One region of the Streptomyces sp. NPDC007164 genome, then DNA from elsewhere that is predicted to be linked to it. Evidence: riboswitches for the same ligand, from Rfam matches in the RefSeq annotation. Region 1 holds a riboswitch; each other region holds the start of a gene.
What was found. A riboswitch is a leader RNA that binds a small molecule or an ion and turns the genes downstream of it on or off. The one in region 1 is predicted to bind cyclic di-AMP.
Positions count from the first base shown of each region.

Region 2: linked by a shared signal. The riboswitch ahead of ABZ622_RS29865 (transglycosylase SLT domain-containing protein) and the one ahead of ABZ622_RS13250 (transglycosylase family protein) in region 1 are both predicted to bind cyclic di-AMP.
Region 3: linked by a shared signal. The riboswitch ahead of ABZ622_RS41025 (LysM peptidoglycan-binding domain-containing M23 family metallopeptidase) and the one ahead of ABZ622_RS13250 (transglycosylase family protein) in region 1 are both predicted to bind cyclic di-AMP.

Region 1 covers NZ_JBEYFB010000007.1:143,374-148,006, forward strand. The annotation lists gene ABZ622_RS13240 (cytochrome P450) at 1-1,255, shown strand, start outside; gene ABZ622_RS13245 (transglycosylase family protein) at 1,361-2,335, shown strand; cyclic di-AMP (ydaO/yuaA leader) riboswitch at 2,636-2,807, shown strand; gene ABZ622_RS13250 (transglycosylase family protein) at 2,811-3,587, shown strand; gene eno (phosphopyruvate hydratase) at 3,877-4,633, shown strand, end outside.
Region 2 covers NZ_JBEYFB010000031.1:57,106-61,738, forward strand. The annotation lists gene ABZ622_RS29855 (TetR family transcriptional regulator C-terminal domain-containing protein) at 1-547, opposite strand, end outside; gene ABZ622_RS29860 (FAD-dependent monooxygenase) at 634-1,791, shown strand; gene ABZ622_RS29865 (transglycosylase SLT domain-containing protein) at 1,847-2,344, opposite strand; cyclic di-AMP (ydaO/yuaA leader) riboswitch at 2,349-2,534, opposite strand; gene ABZ622_RS29870 (ATP-binding cassette domain-containing protein) at 3,077-4,633, shown strand, end outside.
Region 3 covers NZ_JBEYFB010000098.1:319-4,951, reverse strand. The annotation lists gene ABZ622_RS41035 (tyrosine-protein phosphatase) at 1-125, opposite strand, end outside; gene ABZ622_RS41030 (alpha-galactosidase) at 351-2,450, shown strand; cyclic di-AMP (ydaO/yuaA leader) riboswitch at 2,743-2,899, shown strand; gene ABZ622_RS41025 (LysM peptidoglycan-binding domain-containing M23 family metallopeptidase) at 2,903-3,826, shown strand; gene ABZ622_RS41020 (SGNH/GDSL hydrolase family protein) at 4,015-4,633, shown strand, end outside.

The DNA.
Region 1 (4,633 bases):
CCCCGAACTCTTCACCTGGGAGTTCGCCACCGACCCGTACCCGGCGTACGCCTGGCTGCGGGAGCACAGCCCCGTGCACCGGACCACGCTGCCCAGCGGCGTCGAGGCGTGGCTGGTGACCCGGTACGAGGACGCGCGGCAGGCGCTCGCCGACACCCGGCTCTCCAAGAACCCGGCGCACCACGCCGGGCCCGCGCACGCCAAGGGGAAGACGGGCATCCCGGGCGAGCGCAAGGCGGAGCTGATGACGCATCTGCTGAACATCGACCCGCCGGACCACACCCGGCTGCGCCGCCTCGTCTCCAAGGCGTTCACCCCGCGCAGGGTCGCCGAGTTCGCACCGCGCGTACAGGAACTGACGGACCGCCTCATCGACCGCTTCGTCGCGGAGGGCAAGGCGGACCTCATCCACGACTTCGCCTTCCCGCTCCCCATCTACGCGATCTGCGACCTGCTGGGCGTTCCGCGCGAGGACCAGGACGACTTCCGGGACTGGGCGGGCATGATGATCCGGCACGGCGGCGGCCCGCGCGGCGGGGTGGCCAGGTCGGTGAAGAAGATGCGCGGCTATCTCGCCGAACTGATCCACCGCAAGCGGGAGAACCCCGGGGACGACCTGATCTCCGGGCTGATCCGGGCCAGCGACCATGGCGAGCACCTCACCGAGAACGAGGCCGCCGCCATGGCCTTCATCCTGCTGTTCGCCGGATTCGAGACGACGGTCAACCTGATCGGGAACGGCGTCTACGCGCTGCTGCGCGACCCCGGTCAGCGCGAACGGCTCCAGCACTCCCTGGATGAGGGGCAGAGCGGGCTGCTGGAGACCGGCATCGAGGAACTGCTGCGCTACGACGGCCCGGTGGAGCTGGCCACCTGGCGGTTCGCCACCGAGCCGCTGACGCTCGGCGGACAGGACATCGCCGCCGGGGACCCCGTACTCGTGGTGCTCGCCGCGGCCGACCGCGACCCGGAGCGCTTCGAGGACCCCGACACGCTCGACCTCGCGCGGCGTGACAATCAGCACCTCGGATACGGGCATGGCATCCACTACTGCCTGGGAGCGCCGCTCGCCCGGCTGGAGGGACGGACCGCGCTCGCCACGCTGCTGAACCGCCTTCCGGACCTGCGGCTTGCGGTGGAACCCACCGATTTGCGGTGGCGTGGCGGGCTCATCATGCGCGGACTTCGCACGCTTCCCGTGGAGTTCACCCCGGGGCCCGCCCACGCAGAAAGTGACACCCTGTCAACTCTGTGACTTTCACGTGATCTGCGCTGCATCGACTTGTGACTCCCGTTCGAACCCGGCTAGGTTCACCGTTCGACTCACCAGTCACCTGTCAGCTACCCGGAAGGCAACCCCATGGGCTCCGCGAACGGCAGACACCGTCGCCCCCGTCAGGCACCCGCCATCGTCGTCGCCGCGGGCGTGACCGGATCGGCCATCGCCATCCCGCTGCTCGGCGCGTCCGGTGCGCACGCGGCCGACGCCCAGACCTGGGACCGGGTGGCCGAGTGCGAGAGCGGCGGCATGTGGAGCGCCGACCTCGGCAACGGCTTCTACGGCGGCCTCCAGTTCTCGCAGGAGACCTGGAAGGCGTACGGCGGTGAGGCGTACGCGGAGCGCGCCGACCTCGCCAGCCGGGCGCAGCAGATAGCGGTGGCCGAGAAGGTGCTGGACGACCGGGGCCCGAAGGCCTGGCCCAGCTGTGCGGTCATCTCCGGCCTCGCCGTGGACGGGACGCTGCCCGGGGTGGATCCGGGCTCCGTGCCCACCGACGACCCGACCGGGAGCGCGAAGCCGTCCGACGGCACGTCGGCGGACCCGTCCGACGACGCCACACCGTCCGACAGCGCCTCCGACGACGCCTCCGACGGCACGGACGCCGTGGACGGCGCCGACGGCTCGGAGAAGACCGACGAGCCGTCAGGGAAGACCTCGCCGGCCCCGAAGCCCTCGGCCTCGACCACCCCGTCCCCCGACGCCCCCTCCGGGGCGCCCGGCGACGCCTCCGGCTCGCCCGACGCGTCCGGCGGCAAGCACCGCGGCGCGCCGGCCGCGGAGAAGGGCGGCGGCACGGACGGCGGCACGGACGGCGGCCGCGAGGCGGGCCGTCATGCCTCGCGCGGCGGCAACGACGCGCGCGACACGGCCGACACGCCCGCCGACGGCACGTACACCGTCCATGTCGGCGACAACCTCTGGTCGATTGCTGATGCACAGAACATCCCCGGTGGCTGGCCCGCGCTCTACGAGGCCAACAAGGCTGCCGTCGGCGCCGACCCGGACCTCATCCTCCCTGGCCAGAGCCTCGATCTCGATGTGAAGGCCACATGAGGGCAGTCTGATAACCGACTAAAAATGCCTCAAAAATCGGGGTAGTTCAGGGACCTATGTCCGCTTATGCGTAAGTGAGACATGGGTCTCTTTGCGTCAACTGGCGTGTCGCATCCGGGGAACCCTCCCGCATCGTGTCCCACCTGCGGAAACGATGATTCTTCAGATGCAAGTAAGGGCTTATTGTCCGATGTGTCCATCGTTGAATGTGGGGGTTGCGTATGTTTACGGTCGGAACCGCTCGCACCGCGGGCCCCGTCGACCGTCACGCCGAATCCTGCCGTCGGTCGAAGGGAACAGACGCGTAAAGCGCCGTAGGCAGGAGCGGGGGACCCAGGTAAGCGCCGGGCCCGATCGTCGAAAGACGCATCAGGACCGGCTTGGGGTGAAGTCGCGCGCTAGGACGTGCGACCGGGCAACTCACTTGGCCCGAACCCGACAGCTCACCTCGTAGGCGTCGGTGAGGAGAAGTTCCATGCTGCTTTCCAGCAAGGGCAAGCACCGCCGCCCGTCCAAGGCCGTCCGTATCGCCACGCTCGCCGGTGTCGCCGGTGCCGCAGTCGCCGTGCCCCTGATGGGCGCGACCGGCGCCTCCGCCGCCTCCGTCGCCACCTGGGACGCCGTCGCCCAGTGCGAGTCCGGTGGCAACTGGTCCATCAACACCGGCAACGGCTACTACGGCGGTCTGCAGTTCTCGCAGTCCAGCTGGGCCGCCGCCGGCGGTACGCAGTACGCCGCCCGTGCCGACCTGGCCACCAAGGCCCAGCAGATCGCCACCGCCGAGAAGCTCCTCGACATGCAGGGCCCGGGTGCCTGGGGCTGCGCCGGCGCCGGCAACCTGACCAACGACGGCGTCAACCCGGGTGTCGACACCGGCTCCTCCTCGAACTCCACCTCGAACTCCGGTGCCTCCGAGCAGCAGAGCGCCCCGGCCGCCCCGAAGCAGCAGTCGCAGCCGACCCGGCAGGCCCAGCCGAAGCCGGCCGAGCGCACCGAGGCCCCCGCCGCCTCCCGCTCGGACCGCTCCGCCGCCCCGCAGGCCGAGTCGAAGAAGACCGTCACCACCCCGACCGGCGAGAAGGTCAAGAAGGGCGACGGCGAGTACAAGGTCGTCTCCGGCGACTCGCTGAGCGAGATCGCCGCCGCCAACAAGGTCGAGGGCGGCTGGCAGCAGCTGTTCGAGCTGAACAAGGACATCGTCAAGGACGCCGACCTGATCTACCCGGGTCAGCAGCTGCACCTGACGAAGTAGTCGCGGCTCTCTCCTCCCTGAGCACCACCCCGGTCCGGCGCGCATTCCCCCGTGTGCGCCGGACCGGGGCGCTGTCGTTCGCGCTCGGGGGAGCGCCGGATCGTTCAACTGTTGTAGTTACCGACCGGTAAATTTCTTACTGTTTGCCCGGCAATGTGTGCTCTCGGGTCCTTTTTCGTCCCAGGGGTCGGGCGGACGGCCGACTGATCGGGCCGGGCCGGTTAGGCTCTTGTCGCAAGGCCAAAGCGACCCTGCACAAACAGCGTCATATCCCAGAAGGAGATGCCTCGTGCCGTCCATCGACGTCGTCGTAGCCCGGGAAATCCTCGACTCCCGCGGAAACCCCACGGTCGAGGTAGAGGTCGGCCTCGACGACGGCAGCACGGGCCGTGCTGCCGTTCCGTCCGGCGCCTCCACCGGTGCGTTCGAGGCCATTGAGCTTCGCGACGGTGACCCCAACCGCTACCAGGGCAAGGGCGTCGAGAAGGCCGTCCTCGCCGTGATCGAGCAGATCGGCCCGGAGCTCGTCGGCTACGACGCCACCGAGCAGCGGCTGATCGACCAGGCGATGTTCGACCTGGACGCCACCGAGAACAAGGGCTCGCTCGGCGCCAACGCCATCCTCGGCGTCTCGCTGGCCGTCGCACACGCCGCCTCCGAGGCCTCGGACCTGCCGCTGTTCCGCTACCTCGGCGGCCCGAACGCGCACCTGCTGCCCGTTCCGATGATGAACATCCTCAACGGCGGCTCGCACGCCGACTCCAACGTGGACATCCAGGAGTTCATGATCGCGCCGATCGGCGCGGAGTCCTTCTCCGAGGCGCTGCGCTGGGGTGCCGAGGTCTACCACACGCTGAAGAAGGTCCTGAAGACCAAGGGCCTGTCGACCGGTCTCGGCGACGAGGGCGGCTTCGCGCCGAACCTGGAGTCGAACCGCGCCGCCCTGGACCTCATCGTCGAGGCCATCAAGGAAGCCGGTTACGTCCCGGGCAAGGACATCGCGCTGGCGCTCGACGTCGCCGCGTCCGAGTTCTACAAGGACGGCA
Region 2 (4,633 bases), on a different contig from region 1:
CGGCGACCAGCCCCGCGATCTCGTCCCTGGGCACCACTCCCCCACCGCCCACCAGCCGGTCGAAGACGAGTCCGTCCACGCAGGCCAGCAGTGTGAGCGTGCGGCCGTCGGCGTCGGCGACGCCCTCTGCGCGCAGGAACGCCCGCACCGCGTCACGGGCCGCGTTCTGCCGCGGTACGAGAATCTCGCGCAGTTCCGGGTGGCGCACGCTCTCGACCGCGCAGGCGTAGCGGGCGAGCGACCGCTGCCGCCCCTCACCGGTCAGCCGCCGTTCGACGAAGCCGGCGAGTCCTTCCGTCAGTTCGGCGGCGGCGCGCGGCACCTGCGCCTGCTCGCCGGCCGCCTGCAATTCCGCCTGGTCCAGTGCCACGAGCCGCCGGACGAGCGCGGTGAGCAGCGCCTGACGGGTGCGGAAGTACGCCGAGGTGGTGCCCGGCGGCAGGGCGGCCGCCCGGTCCACGGCCCGGTGGGTCAGGCCCCGCATCCCCTCTTCGGCCAGCACATGGATGGCGGCATCGGCGAGGGCGGTACGTCGGTCTGTGGTCACCACCTCTTTCTACACCTGTAGAGGAGGGGAGTACTCTCCTTCTACAGATGTAGAAGGTCATGACGGGGCACGGGAGGGGACCGGGCATGGGCAACAGCGCGGTGGTTGTCGGCGGTGGCATCGGCGGACTGGCCGCCGCGATCGGGCTGCGGCTCATCGGCTGGGAGGTGACGGTCGTCGAGCGCGCCCGCACTCCCGACGACGCGGGTGCGGGCATCTCCCTGCACGCGAACGGCTTGCGCGCGCTGGACGTCCTCGGTGTCGGCGCGGCGGTGCGCGCGGCCGCCCGGCCCCAGTACACCGGCGGCACCCGCACGCCGGACGGCCGTCAGCTGGCCCGCATGGACGGAACCGTGCTGGAACGCGAGCTGGGGACCCCGATCGTGGGCATCCCCCGGGCCGAGCTGCACCGGCTGCTGCGCGCGGCGCTGCCTCCCGAATCCCTGCTCGTCGGGGCCGAGGTGACGTCCGTCGACCGGTCCGACGCCTCGCGGGTGCGCCTGGCCGCCGGTGACACCGAACTGGGGGCGGATCTGGTGGTGGCCGCCGACGGAATCGGCAGCAGGCTGCGCGCCCGGCTCTTCCCGGGGCACCCCGGTCCGGCCTACAGCGGGTCGACGGTGCTGCGCGCCATCACCGGGTCGCCGGTCGATCTGCGTAGCGACTTCGAGCTGACCTGGGGGCCGGGGGCCGAGTTCGGTCACATCGCTTTCGCCGACGGACGGGCCGAGTGGCACGCGGTGCTCAACGCTCCCGCGGGCGTCCGCCACCCGGATCCGCTGGGCGAGGTGCGCCGCCGGTTCGGCGGCTGGCACGACCCCATTCCCGCCCTGCTGGCGGCGACCCGGCCCGATGCCGTACTGCATCACGACGTCAACGAGCTGGTGGTTCCGCTCCCTTCCTACGCGGTGGGCCGGATCGCGCTGCTCGGCGACGCCGCGCACGCCATGACCCCGAATCTCGGCCAGGGGGCCTGTCAGGCGCTGGAGGACGCGGCGACACTGGCCGCCGCGCTGTCCACCGGGGCCGGCGTCGAGTCGGCGCTCGGCCGCTACGACGCCGAGCGCCGGCCCCGGAGCCAGTCGGTCGCGCGGGCCGCCCGGCAGGCCGGCCGGATGGGGCAGCAACTGTCCCGGCCGGTGGCCGTCGCCCTGCGCAATACGGCGCTGCGACTCGCGCCGTCCCGGGTCACCGTCCGCGCGGTCCTGCGCCATGCCGACTGGACACCGCCGCGGCTGGGCTGACCTCGGGACGGACCCGGCCGGGCGGTGGTGTGCTCACGTCAGCGGTCGGGCCACGTCAGTAGGCCCCGAAGACGTTGTCGATGGAGCCGTACTTGGCGGCCGCGTAGTTGCACGCGGCCGTGATGTTGGCGACCGGGTCGTAGCTGTCCATCGCGGTCCCGGGCACGTGGTAGGCCCGGAACGTCGGTTCGATGACCTGGAGGAGGCCCTTGGAGGGCGTCCCGGCGGCGGCGTTCGAGTCCCAGTTGTTGATCGCCCGGGGGTTGCCGGACGACTCACGCATGACGTTGCGGTGGATGCCCTCGTAGCTGCCGGGGATGCCGTGCTCGGCCATCACGGCCAGCGACTCCTTGATCCAGCCGTCGAGATTGTCCGTGTACGTCGCGGACGGCGCGGCGGGGGCGGTGACGGCGGCGGACTGCGCCGGAGCCGCCGCGGCGGTGTGGGCGCCGAGCAGGGGAAGCAGCAGGGCGGCCGCGCCCGTGCCCACGGCGACGAAACCGCGGGTCAGCGTGGTGGACCTGCGACGACGGTACGTACCCGTTGCGGGCATGGTGGATTCCTCTCCGTCGCCTGCGAGGTGAGCTGTCGGGTTCAGGCTGGAGATGCCTGGCCGCGCATTTGCGCGCCTTCACCCCGAGCCGTTCCGGATTCCGGACCGGCGGCTTACCTGGGTTCCCCGCTCCTGCCGTACACGAGTGGTGGGATTGCCGGACAGCGGCAGGATTCGGCGTTCCGTCCGGATTGACGGTGACCGTAGGCGAGAAGAGCCGAAAGGGACAAGACCCCAATTTCCGAATGCAATTCACTCACAAGATCGAGTAATGGGAATTTCGGTAATCCACCTCACATCGCACAACCCGCTCCCCTTGTGCGGAAAGGGAACCGAAGCGCGGGGCACGGCAACCGGCGGGCCGGACGTGACTCGCGCCACGAATTCACAAATGCGGGCATTTCACCCACGCGTCCCGGTGTCCGCTCCCGGACCCGGTGACATTGCGTTTCCTTCGCCCCGTCGTTTACAGTTTCGAAGTCCTGTTGTCTCCGATTGAGGTGGACGTTGCGCATCTGAGGTTCGCGAACATCGCGCCGTACGGCCTTGCCCGTACGCCCGTCACGCCGTAGCAGTGCTTCGCGCTGCCCGTGACCCCGCGTGGATGCGACCTCGGTGCATGAGCCGTCCCTCGATCCTCAGGGTCGCCGCACCCCTTTCCATCGCCCGGTCGCCGCGTGGTGCTCGCATACGAAGCCCCCCTTCACTGCGCTTGCGAATGCGAGGAACACCATGGCGACCCCCACCACCCCTCACGCCTCCCTCACCTGCTCCGGCCTGACCTTCCGGTGGCCGGACGGCACCACCGTCCTCGACGGGCTCTCGCTCAGCATCGGCCGGGGACGCGTCGGCCTCGTCGGCAACAACGGCGCGGGCAAGTCCACCCTCCTGCGACTGCTCGCCGGTCGACTGCGCCCGTCCCAGGGGTCGGTGACCGTCGGTGGCAGCCTCGCCCACCTTCCGCAGAACATCACGCTCGACACAACACTGCGGGTGGACCGGGCCCTGGGCATCGCCGAGCGGCGCGAGGCGCTGCGCGCCATCGAGGCCGGGGACGTCGACGAGAAGCACTTCGAGACGATCGGTGACGACTGGGACGTCGAGGAACGGGCCCTGGCGACACTGGGCTCGCTCGGCCTCGGCGGCGTCGAACTCGACCGCACCGTGGGCCAGTTGTCCGGCGGGGAGACCGTCCTGCTGCGGCTGGCCGCGCTGCTGCTGGAGCGCCCCGACGTCCTGCTCCTGGACGAGCCCACCAACAACCTCGATGCGTTCGCCCGCCGCAGGCTCTACGAGGCCGTCGACTCCTGGCGCTCGGGGGTGCTGGTCGTGGTCAGCCACGACCGCGAACTGCTGGAACGCGTGGACCGCATCGCCGAACTGCGCACCGGATCGGTGAACTGGTACGGCGGTGGCTGGTCGGCGTACGAGGAGGCCGTGGCCGCCGAACAGGAGGCCGCCGGGCGGACGTTGCGGGCCGCCGAGGCCGATGTACGCCGCCAGAAGCGCGAACTGGAGGAGACCCACCTGAAGCTGGCCCGGCGTCAGAAGAACGGCCGGAAGGCGGAGGCCGAGGGCGGCCTGCCGAAGATCCTGGCCGGCCGCCGGAAGCGATCGGCGCAGGAGTCGGCGGGCAGGCTTCGAGGCGTCCACGAGGAACGCCTCGACGAGGCGCGCGAGCGCCGGGAGGAGGCCGCCGACGCGGTCCGCGACGATGCCGAGATCCGCGTGAGCCTCCCGCACACGGCGGTGCCCGCCGGACGCACCGTACTGAGCCTGCACGGCCTGCGCCCCCGGTTCGGAGGACTGCGCGAGGGCAGCCTCCAGGTGAACGGGCCCGAGCGGATCGCGCTCGTCGGCCGCAACGGCGCCGGAAAGACGACGCTGCTGCGCACCCTCACCGGTGAACTGGCCCCACTGTCCGGCGAGGCCAGGACCTTCGTACCGGTGCGGTTCCTTCCGCAGCGGCTCGATGTGCTGGACGAGGAACTGAGCGTCGCGGCGAACGTGGCCCGCACGGCGCCCGGGGTCACCGACAACCAGATCCGCGCCCAGCTCGCCCGCTTCCTGTTCCGGGGCAAGCGCGCGGAGCAGCCTGCGGGCACCCTGTCGGGCGGGGAACGCTTCCGTGCCGCCCTCGCGGCGACGATGCTCGCCGCACCGGCCCCGCAGCTGCTGATGATGGACGAGCCGACCAACAACCTGGACATCGCCAGTGTGCGTCAGCTGACCGGTGCGCTCGACGCCTACGAGGGCGCGCTCCTGATCGCCAGTCACGACCTGGCCTTC
Region 3 (4,633 bases), on a different contig from region 1:
CGGAAGAGCCGCCCGTGCCGCACCCGTCGCCCGTCCGCGGTGGGCAGCCCGCCCACGTCGCGGAAGTTGCGGACACCCGCCAGCTCGGGTTCCGTCGACGGGATCTGCGGCAGCTGCTGCGTCACGGTGACTCCTGGAGTGTCTGGTGCCGGCGCGAGTCGCAGGCAAGGCCACTCCTGCGACGATACGACATTGATTCCTCAGGCAATCATCTCGGCCTTTCCCTGTCGATACCCGGGCGAACTCCGGTTCTCCCGCGGTGAATCCGCACGGCGAATTCCTCGCCGGGCCGTTGCCCATACCCCGTCGATGGTCGATGATGTGCGGAACTGTTGGAATGTGGGGATGCGATGATCGAGACGGGCAACACCGGCCGGGCCTGGCTGCTCACCGGGGCGAGCAGCAGCTACGCACTGCGACTGACCGAGCAGGACGAGCTGGTCCATCTGCACTGGGGGCCGAGGATCACCCTCGCCGCGGCCGAGGCGCTGGCCGCGGCCCCGGAACTGGACTTCAGGGCCTTCGAGTCCCACCTCGACGGCCGGGAGGAGTATCCGGTCGAGGGCGGCCCCAGGTTCGTCCGCCCGGCGCTCTCGGTACGGACCCCGCAGGTCCGCGGCACCGAGTGGGCCTTCGACGCCGCCGAGGCGGATGGGGACGAACTGCGGATCGGCTTCACCGACTCCGTGCACCGGCTCGCCCTGATCCTGCACTACCGGATGCGCGACGACTCCGATGTCGTGGAGCGCTGGGCCACCGTCGCCCACGCCGGACCGGACGGCCCGCCGCTGGAGCTGCTGCGCGCCGACGCGGCCGCCTGGTCGCTGCCGGCCCGCGACGGCTGGCGGCTGAGCCGGCTGCACGGGCGCTGGGCGGCGGAATCGCGGCTCGAACGGGCGGAGCTGCTCCACGGCGAGAGCGTCATCTCCAGCAGGCGCGGCCACACCGGCCACCAGTTCCTGCCGTGGGTCGCACTGGATGCCGACGGCGCCGCGACGGAGGAGAGCGGCGAGGTGTACGGCTGCGCGCTCGGCTGGTCCGGATCGTGGCGGATCTCCGTGCAGCGGCTGCCCGACGGGCTCGTGCAGATCACCGGCGGCGCCGGGTACGACGACGCCGGACTGCTCCGGCTGGCGCCGGGCGAGTCGTACACCACACCCGTCTTCGCCGGGCTGTGGAGCGGGCAGGGGTTCGGCGGTGCGAGCCGCGCCTGGCACGCCTGGCAGCTGGCCCATGTGATCCCGGACGCGCAGAACCCGCGGCCGGTGCTCTACAACTCCTGGGAGGCGACGGGCTTCGACATTTCGCTGGACCAGCAGCGGGTCCTCGCCGAGCGGGCCGCCGCGATGGGCGTCGAGCTGTTCGTCGTGGACGACGCGTGGTTCGGGCAGCGGACCAGCGACCGGGCCGGGCTCGGCGACTGGACGCCGAATCCGGACCGCTTCCCCGGTGGGCTGAAGCCGCTCGCCGACGAAGTGCACGGGCTCGGCATGCAGTTCGGAATCTGGGTCGAACCGGAAATGGTCAATGCCGACAGTGATCTCTATCGCGCCCATCCCGACTGGGTGCAGCACTTCCCCGGGCGGGCGCGCACGGAGTACCGCAACCAGCTGGTACTCAATCTGGCCCGTCCCGATGTGCGGGCATATCTCTGGGAGCAGCTGGACGCGCTGCTTTCCGGCACGCCCATCGACTATGTGAAATGGGATTTCAACCGCTGCTTCACCGATGCGGGCTGGCCGGGCGAGGAGTACCCGCAGAAGCTCTGGGTCGAGCACGTGGAGGGTCTGTACGCGCTGATCGACCGGCTCAGGGCCGCGCACCCCACGGTCGCGTTCGAGTCCTGCTCGGGCGGCGGCGGCCGGGTCGACCTGGGGATCATGTCCCGCACCGACCAGGTGTGGACCTCCGACAACACCGACCCGCTCGACCGGCTCGCCATTCAGGAGGGCTTCGGACACCTCCACCCGGCCCGGGTGATGGCCGCCTGGGTCACCGACAGCCCGAACCACCAGCTCAACGACAGGCGCAGCTCGCTGCGCTTCCGGTTCGTGAGCGCGATGGCCGGAGTGCTCGGGGTCGGCGGGGACCTCACCGAATGGAGCGAGGAGGAGCTGGCCGAGGCCCGGACCTGGGTGGAGCTCTACAAGGAGATCCGCCCCGTCGTGCAGCAGGGCGAGCTGTACCGGCTGCGTGAACCGCGTGGCGGACTCAGCGCGGTCCAGTACGTCCACGGGGACGACGCCGTGGTCCTGATGTGGCTGGAGGCGCAGCGGTACGGGGAGTGGCCCCCGGCCCTGCGGCTGCGCGGGCTCGACCCCGAGGCGATCTACACCTGCCTGGACACGGGGGCGGTGCACCACGGTTCGACGCTGCTGCATCAGGGGCTGCACACCGGACTTCGCGGTGATCTCGACGCACGGGTGCTGAGGCTCCGACGCGGGCGATAGGCGAGATATGTCCGTAATGCGGGCTTTTGTCCGAACATGGCCTGCTCATAAGGGATATGAGGGTCGCCTCGTGAGCGGGATCATATCCGTGACGGTGTGTTGCGACGGGCGAGTCGGGTAATCCGTGCGCGGGGCGGAATGCCAAGATCCTTAATCCACGGAGTGTTACCGGAATTCCGCGCCGATTTCCCGGCGCGGATTCCGGCGTGGAACCCATGGCTTGTTCTCGTCGTCCCGACTCGCTTACGGTCACCGCAATCCGGACGGACCGCCGAATCCTGCCGCCGCCCGGAATTCACATCCACTCATCGCGTGGCAGGAGCGGGGGAACCAGGTAAGCCGCCGGCCGGAGAAATCCGGCCGGCTCGGGGTGAAGCCGCGCTCAGCGCGGCCGGGCATCTCCAGCCCGAACCCGACAGCTCACCTCGCAGGCGCCGGAGAGGAAATACGTCATGCCCATATCGGGTAAGCACCGTCGTCCGAAGCTCAGCACCATCGCCCGTGGCGTCGTCGCGGCAAGCGCCGGCGGTGCCGTCGTCGCCCTGCCGCTGCTCGGCGCCACCGGTGCCCAGGCCGCGGAGCAGTCCGCCCCGGCCGTCGCGTCGCAGGCCGCCGCCACGCACGCCGCTCCGGTCGCGCAGAAGCAGGCCGCCACCACGACGTACTCCGTCGTCTCCGGCGACTACCTGTCGAAGATCGCCGCCGAGCACCGGATCAAGGGCGGCTGGCAGCAGCTGTACCAGGACAACCGCAAGGTCGTCGGCGAGAACCCCGGCCTGATCTTCCCGGGCATGAAGCTGACCCTCGGCTCCAAGGCGTCCGGCAACGCCGCGCCCACCGGCGCCGGCACCGGCTCGGCCCTCCCGTCGAAGGCGCCCTCCGCCGTCGAGAAGTCGGCCCCGGCCAAGACCTCGTCCGCCCCGAAGACCGAGGCCCCGGCCGCCGCTCCGGCCACCGCCCAGAGCAGCGCCTCCGGCTACGTCCACCCGGTCCCGGGCAACCACACCACCGGTTACCGCGCCTCCGGCTCCAACTGGTCCAGCGGCAGCCACACCGGCATCGACTTCCCCGTCGCCACCGGCACCAGCGTCAAGTCCATCACCTCCGGCACCGTCGTCACCGCCGGCTGGGGCGGCGCGTACGGCAACCAGGTCGTCGTCAAGCACGCCGACGGCCACTACTCGCAGTACGGCCACCTGTCCTCCATCTCCGTCTCCGCGGGTCAGGCCGTGAGTGCCGGTCAGCAGCTCGGCCTCTCCGGTGCCACCGGCAACGCCACCGGCCCGCACCTGCACTTCGAGGTCCGCACGGGCCCGGCGTACGGCTCGGACATCGACCCGATCGCCTTCCTGGCCTCGCACGGCATCTCCGTCTGAGCCGAACGGCCGGGCAGCTGAATCACCAAGCATGATCTGAGCAATACGGAAGGGGCGGTGCGCGGCGGCGCACCGCCCCTTCACTTATTCCCCCTTTACCAAAAACTGACCGGGTGGTCTATCTCACCACCCGTCAACCCCATATTACGGTCGCGTAGGTCACATTCGGCGGTGCAGGATAAGCGTTTGTGGCAGACGATTCGAGAAAAAACCAACGTGGCGTCAACAACCGACAGGGCGTCATCGGGTCGTACGCGGCGATCGGCGACAGCTTCACCGAGGGAGTCGGCGACCCCGGCCCGGACGGGACCTTCGTCGGCTGGGCGGACCGTTTCGCGGTACTTCTCGCGGACCAGCTCCCGGACCCCGATGCGGCGACCGGCACGGAAGGTTCCGCGCACGGGAATTTCAGATACGCCAATCTCGCCGTACGCGGACGCCTCCTCGACCAGATCGTCGAGGAGCAGGTGCCGCGCGCCAAGGAGCTCGCACCCGACCTGGTGAGCTTCTGCGCGGGCGGCAACGACATCATCCGGCCGGGCACCGACCCCGACGACGTGGCCGAGCGCTTCGAGCGCGCGGTCGCCGAGCTGACCGGCGCGGTCGGCACGGTCATGGTCACCACCGGCTTCGACACCCGTGGCATACCCGTGCTGCGCCATCTGCGCGGCAAGATCGCCACCTACACCGCCCACGTACGGGCCATCGCCGACCGCTACGACTGCCCGGTCCTGGACCTGTGGTCGCTGCGGTCCGTCCAGGACCGGCGCGCCTGGGACGACGACCGGCTCCATCTGTCGCCCGAGG